Regions from separate parts of the Mesobacillus sp. QJM3NY_10 genome, predicted to be linked through region 2. Evidence: a T-box and tRNA genes for the amino acid it is inferred to sense, from the RefSeq annotation. Region 2 holds a T-box; the other holds one or more tRNA genes.
The links. The T-box of region 2 lies ahead of serS (serine--tRNA ligase). A T-box ahead of a tRNA ligase gene usually reads a tRNA of that ligase, here a tRNA-Ser.
Positions count from the first base shown of each region.

Region 1 (5,143 bases), 990 kb from region 2:
GGAAGCGCGGTGACGTGTGGAGCTGACTGATACTAATCGTTCGAGGACTTAACCAAAATAGATTATTCGTTCTTCTTGAATTCTTCTTACACATTATCTAGTTTTGAGGGAATAAAGATATTTTCAAAGTAAAATTTCTTTAAAATTTCTCTTGCAAAATAACTTAAAGTCAGTATAATAGATATTGTCTTTAAAAAAATGTCTGGTGACGATGGCGAGAAGGTCACACCCGTTCCCATACCGAACACGGAAGTTAAGCTTCTCAGCGCCGATGGTAGTTGGGGGTTTCCCCCTGTGAGAGTAGGACGTCGCCGGGCAGTTTCAAATGGAGGATTAGCTCAGCTGGGAGAGCATCTGCCTTACAAGCAGAGGGTCGGCGGTTCGATCCCGTCATCCTCCACCAATTTTTATTCGCGAAAGCGAATAAACATCCTTAACTTCACACAGTGAAATAATCTACATTTACCATGCCGGTGTAGCTCAATTGGTAGAGCAACTGACTTGTAATCAGTAGGTTGGGGGTTCAAGTCCTCTTGCCGGCACCACTTGTACGAGCCATTAGCTCAGTCGGTAGAGCATCTGACTTTTAATCAGAGGGTCGAAGGTTCGAGTCCTTCATGGCTCACCAAGTTTTTTTCGCGCCAGCGAAAATAAACTTCCTTATCTTCGCGACAGCGAAAACTTATTATCTTATATGCGGGTGTGGCGGAATTGGCAGACGCACCAGACTTAGGATCTGGCGCCGCAAGGCGTGGGGGTTCGACTCCCTTCACCCGCACCAAAGTTTTTTGCGCTAGCAAAATAACTTTCCATAAATGCGGAAGTAGTTCAGTGGTAGAATACAACCTTGCCAAGGTTGGGGTCGCGGGTTCGAATCCCGTCTTCCGCTCCATAGTTCTTAAGCCGGGGTGGCGGAACTGGCAGACGCACAGGACTTAAAATCCTGCGGTAGGTGACTACCGTACCGGTTCGATTCCGGTCCTCGGCACCACCAAGTTAGCTAATAAACATTTATATTTGCGCCCGTAGCTCAATTGGATAGAGCGTCTGACTACGGATCAGAAGGTTATGGGTTCGACTCCTTTCGGGCGCGCCATTATATTTTCTCTTTATCGGGGAGTAGCTCAGCTTGGTAGAGCACTTGGTTTGGGACCAAGGGGTCGCAGGTTCGAATCCTGTCTTCCCGACCATGCTACTTATTTTATATGGGGCCTTAGCTCAGCTGGGAGAGCGCCTGCCTTGCACGCAGGAGGTCAGCGGTTCGATCCCGCTAGGCTCCACCATATTCACTTTAAATAATAATTTGGCGGTGTAGCTCAGCTGGCTAGAGCGTACGGTTCATACCCGTAAGGTCGGGGGTTCGATCCCCTCCGCCGCTACCAATTTCAATCTGGTTGAACCTATTCAATCTAGGATATCCTGGACCTTTAGCTCAGCTGATTAGAGCAACGAGCAAGGCATCTATGAGCTTGCTTCGAGTTGTACCCATCGAGCTGCTGCTTGAATAGACTTTCTGAGATGGGGACAGACCCACTAGGATATTTTCACAACCTAGATCAATCCAGCTAAACATGGACCTTTAGCTCAGCTGGTTAGAGCAGACGGCTCATAACCGTCCGGTCGTAGGTTCGAGTCCTACAAGGTCCACCATTGCTTATTTTTAACACGGAGGTATACCCAAGTCTGGCTGAAGGGATCGGTCTTGAAAACCGACAGGCGGGTAACACCGCGCGGGGGTTCGAATCCCTCTACCTCCTCCATAATTTTAATATCATTAATATCGTCGCGGGGTGGAGCAGTCCGGTAGCTCGTCGGGCTCATAACCCGAAGGTCGCAGGTTCAAATCCTGCCCCCGCAATCTGGTCCCGTGGTGTAGCGGTTAACATGCCTGCCTGTCACGCAGGAGATCGCCGGTTCGATCCCGGTCGGGACCGCCATTTTTAATAATTACCAATAGCAATATTTATAGTGGCTCAGTAGCTCAGTCGGTAGAGCAAAGGACTGAAAATCCTTGTGTCGGCGGTTCGATTCCGTCCTGAGCCACCTTATTTAATTTAAATGAATATTTAATAATAATATGGCGGTTGTGGCGAAGTGGTTAACGCACCTGATTGTGGTTCAGGCATTCGTGGGTTCGATTCCCATCAGTCGCCCCATTTTTTGCGGGTGTAGTTTAGTGGTAAAACCTCAGCCTTCCAAGCTGATGATGAGAGTTCGATTCTCTTCACCCGCTCCATAAGGGCCTATAGCTCAGCTGGTTAGAGCGCACGCCTGATAAGCGTGAGGTCGGTGGTTCGAGTCCACTTAGGCCCATTTTTTGTATTATTCCGCAGTAGCTCAGTGGTAGAGCACTCGGCTGTTAACCGAGCGGTCGTAGGTTCGAATCCTACCTGCGGAGCCATTTTTATGGGGAAGTACTCAAGAGGCTGAAGAGGCGCCCCTGCTAAGGGTGTAGGTCGGGTAACCGGCGCGAGGGTTCAAATCCCTCCTTCTCCGCCATAAGGCCCCTTGGTCAAGCGGTTAAGACACCGCCCTTTCACGGCGGTAACACGGGTTCGAATCCCGTAGGGGTCATAAGGAAAGCTGTTAGCAATTATGCTAACGGCTTTTTTTTATGTTTTCAAAAAAAATTTGGATTCCAGAGAGACCATTAAGAAATTTTTCATTAATATTTATCTGCTTGCTATTAAATCATTTCAGCAAGCAGCATACACTTAGAAGAAGGTAAGATGTTCATAAATGAGTAAGATACAATTGTCTAATTAGTAAAGAAAAAAGGGTTACTTAAAAATTGAGATATATGCCCTGTTGTAAGGGGCAAAGGGAAAAACGTGTAACGTAAAGGAGTGAAAGTAATTCGTCTAATGGCCGAAGAAACGAGAATCAAGCCATAAATTAGCGAAGCTTAACATTCAATTAAATGATCCTTGCCTAGATAATCAATGCCCCAATCTGTACCCCTGGTTTCACATCTGTAGCAACCCTAACCTAGTAATTTCACCCCAAATCAATATCTAATCAATATCTAATCACTATCTCATCACTATCTGATCACTTCCTTGATACGATGAAAACGTTATCAGCCAAAAATATTTTCTCACCTATTTCCTCTATTAAACCTAATAAATTCAACTAATCCTTTTAATGAATCATTATTCAATTTCATTTTTCGTTCTCCAAATTTCGCGTAATTGGAAGATTTAGTACATTAAAGCGCTACCATTTGAGGGCTTTTGTCGAAATTCGGATTTTGATAAGAATTATTGTCGAAAGATTAAGAAAATGTTTACAAGGAATTCCTTCTGGAAACTAGAATACTAGTGAAATAGGGCGTTTTATTAGTTTTACAAAGGCAGGTGGAATGCATTGGTGATAAATCCTACAGAGTTTGAATTGCATTTGTTCCATGAAGGGAATCTGTTCCAAAGCTACAATTTATTTGGAGCACATGTCATTAAAAGTGGAACTGAAACATATACTCGATTTTGTGTGTGGGCTCCAAATGCGACTCAGGTAAGGCTTACAGGTGATTTTAATAATTGGGATGGGAATGGCTATGAGTTTCATAAAGTCAATCAGGAGGGGGTCTGGCAGCTCGCTCTTGAGGGGGATCTGACCGGTACCATTTATAAATATGAGATTGTAACGGAGTCGGGTGAGCGATTGCTCAAATCTGACCCTTATGCTTTTTTCTCGGAAGTAAGGCCAAATACGGTTTCAATCGTCTACCCAATGGACGGCTATAAATGGAATGACCAGAAATGGCTGCAAAAGCGTGAAAAGAGGAGCACACTTGGCGAGCCGATGTTCATCTATGAACTTCATGTAGGTTCCTGGAAAAAGCATGATAATGGTTCCTTTCTTACATACCGTGAGCTTGTTGATGAATTGATCCCATATATTGTTGCGCATGGATACACACATATTGAATTATTGCCTCTAACTGAGCATCCGCTCGACATCTCCTGGGGCTATCAATCTACTGGTTATTTTTCAGTTACGAGCCGATATGGAACGCCTCATGATTTCATGTATTTCGTTGATATGTGCCATCAAAACGGCATCGGGGTCATCCTTGATTGGATTCCGGGGCATTTTTGCAAGGATGCGCATGGGCTGTACAAATTTGATGGCAGCTATGTGTTTGAATATCAGCGTGAGAATGATCGTGAGAACCAGGTATGGGGAACAGCCAATTTCGATCTGGGAAAAACAGAGGTCCAGAGCTTCCTGATCTCGAGTGCGCTTTTCTGGCTGGAAAAATATCATATCGACGGCTTCAGGGTTGATGCAGTGGCCAATATTATCTACTGGCCGAATTCAATTCAGGCTGCGAACCAGTATGGAGTGGACTTTTTAAAGAAGCTGAACAAAGCGGTCAAAGAGTATGAGCCGGGAGCGCTGATGATTGCAGAGGATTCGACTGACTGGCCGCAGGTGACGGCTCCTGTGGAGTATGGCGGTCTTGGTTTTACATACAAGTGGAATATGGGATGGATGAATGACACTTTGAAGTATATGGAGGAAGAATCCCATAACAGGAAGCATATACATGATAAAGTTACCTTTTCGCTGCTTTATGCATTTTCAGAGAATTTTGTCCTGCCTTTTTCACATGATGAGGTTGTTCACGGGAAGAAATCGCTTCTTGATAAGATGCCGGGCGATTACTGGCAAAAGTTCGCACAACTCCGGCTATTGCTTGGGTTCATGGCAGCGCACCCCGGCAAGAAGCTGACCTTCATGGGGACAGAATTTGGACATTTTTCGGAATGGAAGGACAAAGAACAGTTGGACTGGAATCTCCTCGATTATGAAATGCATGAAAAGATGAACCAATATAATAGGGAACTTATCAAATTGTATAAGCGGTCAAAGCCGCTGTATGAGATCGATCAAAGCTATGAAGGCTTTGAGTGGATCGATGCTGATAACCGGGACCAGTCGATTTTTTCTTTTATCAGGAAAGGAAAGAATCCTGAAGAACTCCTGGTCATAGTTTGCAATTTCACAGAGAAAGTATATAGCGATTATCGAATCGGTGTACCGAAGCCTGGCGAATATCGGGAAATTTTGAACAGCGATGCTACAGTCTTTGGAGGTTCAGGCGTTATAAACAAAAAAGTTTTGAAAGCTGAAGAAA
Region 1 is NZ_CM149675.1:3,799,845-3,804,987, reverse strand. Features, by position in the region: rRNA gene AC0VX7_RS19210 (23S ribosomal RNA) at 1-56, shown strand, start outside; rRNA gene rrf (5S ribosomal RNA) at 202-317, shown strand; tRNA gene AC0VX7_RS19200 (tRNA-Val) at 328-403, shown strand; tRNA gene AC0VX7_RS19195 (tRNA-Thr) at 470-545, shown strand; tRNA gene AC0VX7_RS19190 (tRNA-Lys) at 553-628, shown strand; tRNA gene AC0VX7_RS19185 (tRNA-Leu) at 697-781, shown strand; tRNA gene AC0VX7_RS19180 (tRNA-Gly) at 818-892, shown strand; tRNA gene AC0VX7_RS19175 (tRNA-Leu) at 903-991, shown strand; tRNA gene AC0VX7_RS19170 (tRNA-Arg) at 1,020-1,096, shown strand; tRNA gene AC0VX7_RS19165 (tRNA-Pro) at 1,114-1,190, shown strand; tRNA gene AC0VX7_RS19160 (tRNA-Ala) at 1,208-1,283, shown strand; tRNA gene AC0VX7_RS19155 (tRNA-Met) at 1,306-1,382, shown strand; tRNA gene AC0VX7_RS19150 (tRNA-Ile) at 1,574-1,650, shown strand; tRNA gene AC0VX7_RS19145 (tRNA-Ser) at 1,668-1,760, shown strand; tRNA gene AC0VX7_RS19140 (tRNA-Met) at 1,785-1,858, shown strand; tRNA gene AC0VX7_RS19135 (tRNA-Asp) at 1,862-1,937, shown strand; tRNA gene AC0VX7_RS19130 (tRNA-Phe) at 1,971-2,043, shown strand; tRNA gene AC0VX7_RS19125 (tRNA-His) at 2,081-2,156, shown strand; tRNA gene AC0VX7_RS19120 (tRNA-Gly) at 2,163-2,236, shown strand; tRNA gene AC0VX7_RS19115 (tRNA-Ile) at 2,240-2,313, shown strand; tRNA gene AC0VX7_RS19110 (tRNA-Asn) at 2,327-2,401, shown strand; tRNA gene AC0VX7_RS19105 (tRNA-Ser) at 2,409-2,499, shown strand; tRNA gene AC0VX7_RS19100 (tRNA-Glu) at 2,503-2,574, shown strand; gene glgB (1,4-alpha-glucan branching protein GlgB) at 3,367-5,143, shown strand, end outside.
Region 1: it has a tRNA-Ser gene. The T-box ahead of serS (serine--tRNA ligase) is inferred to sense a tRNA for this amino acid. The anticodon was not compared.

Region 2 (5,143 bases):
TTAAATATTCAGGAGATATCGTCAAAGCTCTTGCTGCGGGTGGGCATGCCGTCATGCTCGGAAGCTTGCTTGCAGGTGTCAGTGAAAGTCCAGGGGAAACTGAAATCTACCAGGGAAGACGCTTTAAAGTATATCGTGGAATGGGCTCAGTTGGGGCAATGGAAAAGGGCTCTAAAGACCGTTATTTCCAAGAAGATAATAAGAAGTTCGTTCCGGAAGGCATTGAAGGAAGAATTCCTTATAAAGGTCCTCTTACAGATACGATCTATCAGCTTGTAGGCGGTATTCGCTCAGGTATGGGATATTGCGGCACTGCCAATCTCGAAGAATTAAGAGAGAACGCCCAATTCATCAAAATGACTGGTGCAGGACTAAGAGAGAGCCATCCACATGATGTCCAGATCACGAAGGAAGCACCAAATTACTCTATGAGCTAAGTTTATATTTGGAAAACAGGCAGGGACTACGACTTTTTTCCTGTATACCAGCTGTTTTTTCCTTATTTTTCAATAGACAGAGTGACTATTCTCTGTCTATTTTTTTCATTTTTTTTATGGTAAACTAAACGGGTGTGATTTTTTAGGGGTCAACAAATATGAAAGTTTCATAGATATTTTATAAAATTTTGGAGGGAAAGTCGTCTTGAATCGTAAACAGAAACAGCTTTCAATGTTCTTTGCAGCATTCATTTTAACGATCACAACTATGTTTTCTGGATTTTTAATGGAAGCAGAAGCAGCAGAGGGACAATTAGGGATCGATGCTGAAGCGGCCATGCTGATTGACGCGGATACAGGAAGAGTCTTATATGAGAAAAATTCCGATGTGGTCCTTGGCGTTGCATCAATGGCTAAAATGATGACTGAATATATGGTCCTTGAAGCGGTCAAAGAAGGAAAGCTTAAGTGGAGCCAGAAGGTAAAAATCAATGAGTATGTCCACAAGCTATCCGCTGCACCTGGCCTATCCAATGTAGGATTAACTCAAGGTGAAGATTATACGGTAAAAGAATTGTATGAAGCGATGGCCATCCATTCTGGAAATGCAGCGACTGTCGCACTTGCTGAAGTTCTTTCAGGAACTGAGAAGAATCATGTTGAAAAGATGAATAAGAAAGCTGCTGAGCTTGGTTTGAAGGATTATAAATTCGTCAACTCATCAGGGTTGAATAACTCTGATTTGCTGGGCAACCATCCTGCAGGCAACCCGGATGAAGAAAACGTCATGTCTGCGCGTTCACTGGCCCAACTTGCTTACCGTCTTTTGAACGATTACCCAGAGGTTCTGGATACAGCAAAAATGCCATCTTTGAAATTCCGTGACGGACGTGAATATAAGAACTTTAACTGGATGCTTCCAGGCCTTATCTACCAGTATGATGGTGTAGACGGCTTAAAAACAGGTTCGACTGATTTTGCAGGATATGGTTTTACGGCTACTGCAATGAGAAATGACCAAAGATTCATTTCTGTGATCATGAAGGCAGACTCTAAGGACAGCCGTTTTTCGGAAACACGTAAAATCCTTGATTTTGCTTTTAGTAATTTTACAGAAGAAGAGCTTGTAAAAGATAATCATCAGATCAAAGGCAAGAAAAACCTTCCGGTAACGAAAGGGAAGGAAGACAGCGTTAAGATTCAGTCTAAAGATGCCATTACAATGACCATCAGAAATGGCGAAAAGGATGAATATGAACCGGTTCTTGTACTGGATAAAAAGAAGCTGAATGAAAATGGCGAACTGACTGCTCCTATTAAAAAAGGCGAACAGGTTGGCTATATGACTGTAAAGTCCAAAAAGGATGAGAACATCAGCTTTTTAACTGAAGCTGGACAAAAACAAATCCAGGTTCCAGTTGTCGCAGCTGAAAGTGTCGAAAAAGCGAACTGGTTCGTGCTAATGATGCGCGGTATCGGTGGTTTCTTTGGAGACCTATTTGGCGGAGTTGCTGACACAGTTAAGGGTTGGTTTTAATTAAGTTGTAATATAAAGAATATTTGGTTTCCTGCCTTGACAGGAAACCTTTTTTATTGTTTATTTTCAATAGGGATAACTAAATTCCGACTAAGTAAGTCTGGTTTTCCAGTTATTTTCAAGTGCTTACATAGTAATCCTTTTACAGGGACAAGGGGGAAAAACAATGAAGACAGGTACTGATCGAGTTAAACGCGGTATGGCAGAAATGCAAAAGGGCGGCGTCATCATGGACGTTGTTAACGCTGAGCAGGCGAAGATCGCAGAAGAGGCCGGCGCAGTTGCCGTAATGGCCCTGGAACGCGTTCCATCGGATATCCGCGCGGCAGGCGGCGTAGCAAGAATGGCTGACCCACGTATCACTGAAGAGGTAATGGGTGCTGTCACAATTCCCGTTATGGCAAAAGCACGAATCGGCCACATCGTAGAAGCGCGCGTGCTTGAAGCGATGGGTGTTGATTATATCGATGAGAGTGAAGTTCTGACTCCGGCTGATGAAGAATTCCACTTAAATAAAAGAGATTACACAGTTCCATTCGTATGTGGTTGCCGTGACCTTGGCGAAGCAGCGAGAAGGATTGGCGAAGGGGCTTCCATGCTTCGTACCAAGGGAGAGCCTGGTACAGGCAATATCGTCGAGGCTGTACGCCATATCCGCAAGGTAAATGCCCAGGTGCGCAAAGTAGTTGCGATGGATATGGATGAGCTTATGACTGAGGCCAAGCTTCTTGGAGCTCCATATGAGCTTCTGCTAGAAATCAAGCAGCTTGGACGCCTTCCGGTCGTGAACTTTGCTGCCGGCGGTGTGGCTACACCAGCAGACGCGGCATTAATGATGCAGCTAGGTGCAGACGGAGTATTTGTAGGTTCTGGTATCTTTAAATCTGATAATCCTGCGAAGTTTGCAAAGGCAATTGTTGAGGCGACGACTCACTATCAGGATTACGAACTGATTGCGAACATTTCGAAAGGTCTTGGCATTCCGATGAAGGGTATGGAAATTTCATCATTGGCACCTGAAGCCCGCATGCAGGACCGCGGCTGGTAAGGGGATAGCTATGGTGAAAATAGGAGTACTTGGCCTTCAGGGGGCTGTACGAGAGCATATATGGGCAATCGAAGCATCTGGAGCTGAAGGCAATGTCATTAAGCGTCCAGAAGAGCTAGCAGAAGTAGATGGCCTGATCATACCCGGCGGAGAAAGCACTACAATTCGCCGTCTGATTGATAAGTATGGCTTCATGGAAGAGTTAAAGAAGTTCGCTGATGATGGTAAGCCGATGTTCGGAACTTGTGCCGGATTGATCTTGCTTGCGAATGATCTGGTTGGCTATGATGCGCCGCATCTTGGTGTTATGGATGTGAAAGTGGAACGTAATTCATTTGGCCGCCAGCGCGAAAGCTTTGAAGCTGACATCAGTATTGCGGGAGTGGCTGATAATTTCTCAGCAGTTTTCATTCGGGCACCTCATATTGTGGAAGCTGGCGAGAATGTCGAAGTGCTGGCCAAGCATAACGACAGAATTGTTGCTGCTCGTGACGGACAGTTCTTAGGTTGTTCCTTCCATCCTGAATTGACCGATGATTATAGACTCATGAATTATTTTGTAAAAATGGTCGAGGAGACAAAGAGTAAAAATTTTGCATAAACCGCTTGCATGCTGAACATAATTGTAGTAAATTATGTATTAAAATTTGATAGTAAAAAAGCTATGAGAGGGAATAGTAGCTTGTGTCCATTCCGAAGAGAGCCGGTGGTTGGTGCAAACCGGTGTCTGGTGCAAATGAATCCGCCCTCGAGCAGAGTATGGAACGCCATTATGGCAAGTAAATACTTTCGGTAAAAACCGTTATTTTATGAGTGGAAAGCATGTTTGCTTTCAACTAGGGTGGCAACGCGGGTTAACTCTCGTCCCTTTTTGGGGACGGGAGTTTTTTATTTTATCAAAGACTTTTTTACTTCAGGAAAAGCTTCTTATAAAAAAAGGAGGAAATCGCAGTGTTAGACGTAAAGTATTTGAGAGCGAATTTTGAAGAAGTAAAACAAAAGCTTCAGCATCGTGGCGAAGACATGACCGACTTCGGCAAGTTTGAGGATCTGGATGTGAGGCGCAGGGAATTGATTCTTGACGCTGAACAGCTGAAGAGCAGAAGAAATGAAGTGTCCCAGCAGGTTGCGCAATTGAAGCGTGAAAAGCAGGATGCTGACCACTTGATTGCTGAAATGCGTGAAGTTGGCGATAAAATCAAGGTTTTGGATGACCAGTTGAGAGAGGTTGAGGAAGAATTGGAAGCCTTGATGCTCAGCATTCCGAATGTCCCTCATGAGAGTGTTCCTGTTGGAGAAACTGAAGATGATAATGTAGAGGTTCGCAAATGGGGAGAAATCCGTGATTTTGAATTCGAAGCGAAACCGCACTGGGATATCGCAGACCATTTGAAAATCCTTGATTTTGAACGTGCTGGAAAAGTAACCGGCAGCCGTTTTGTATTTTACAAGGGTTTAGGAGCACGTCTTGAGCGCGCTTTGATGAGCTTCATGCTGGACCTTCATGTCGACGAGCATGGCTACACAGAAGTTCTTCCACCATACATGGTTAACCGTGCAAGCATGACTGGGACGGGCCAGCTTCCTAAGTTTGAAGAAGATGCGTTCCGAATCGAGAGCGAAGATTATTTCTTGATCCCGACAGCTGAGGTTCCTGTTACAAATATGCACCGCGATGAAATTTTGAGCGGAGAAGAATTGCCAGTCAATTATGCAGCCTACAGTGCGTGCTTCCGTTCAGAGGCAGGATCTGCGGGAAGAGATACTCGCGGTTTGATTCGCCAGCATCAGTTTAACAAGGTCGAGCTTGTTAAATTCGTAAAACCAGAAGATTCTTATGAAGAGCTCGAGAAACTTACTGGACACGCTGAAAAGGTCCTACAGCTGCTCGGTCTTCCATACCGCGTATTGAGCATGTGCTCAGCAGACCTCGGATTTACTGCTGCGAAGAAATACGATATTGAAGTTTGGATACCAAGCTATGGCACCTATAGGGAAATCTCTTCTTGCAGTAACTTTGAAAGTTTCCAGGCTAGACGTGCGAATATTCGTTTCCGCCGAGAAGCCAAGGCTAAACCAGAGCATGTGCACACACTGAACGGATCTGGTCTTGCCATTGGC
Region 2 is NZ_CM149675.1:18,731-23,873, forward strand. Features, by position in the region: gene guaB (IMP dehydrogenase) at 1-437, shown strand, start outside; gene AC0VX7_RS00085 (serine hydrolase) at 670-1,974, shown strand; gene pdxS (pyridoxal 5'-phosphate synthase lyase subunit PdxS) at 2,141-3,022, shown strand; gene pdxT (pyridoxal 5'-phosphate synthase glutaminase subunit PdxT) at 3,033-3,623, shown strand; T-box leader at 3,678-3,894, shown strand; gene serS (serine--tRNA ligase) at 3,974-5,143, shown strand, end outside.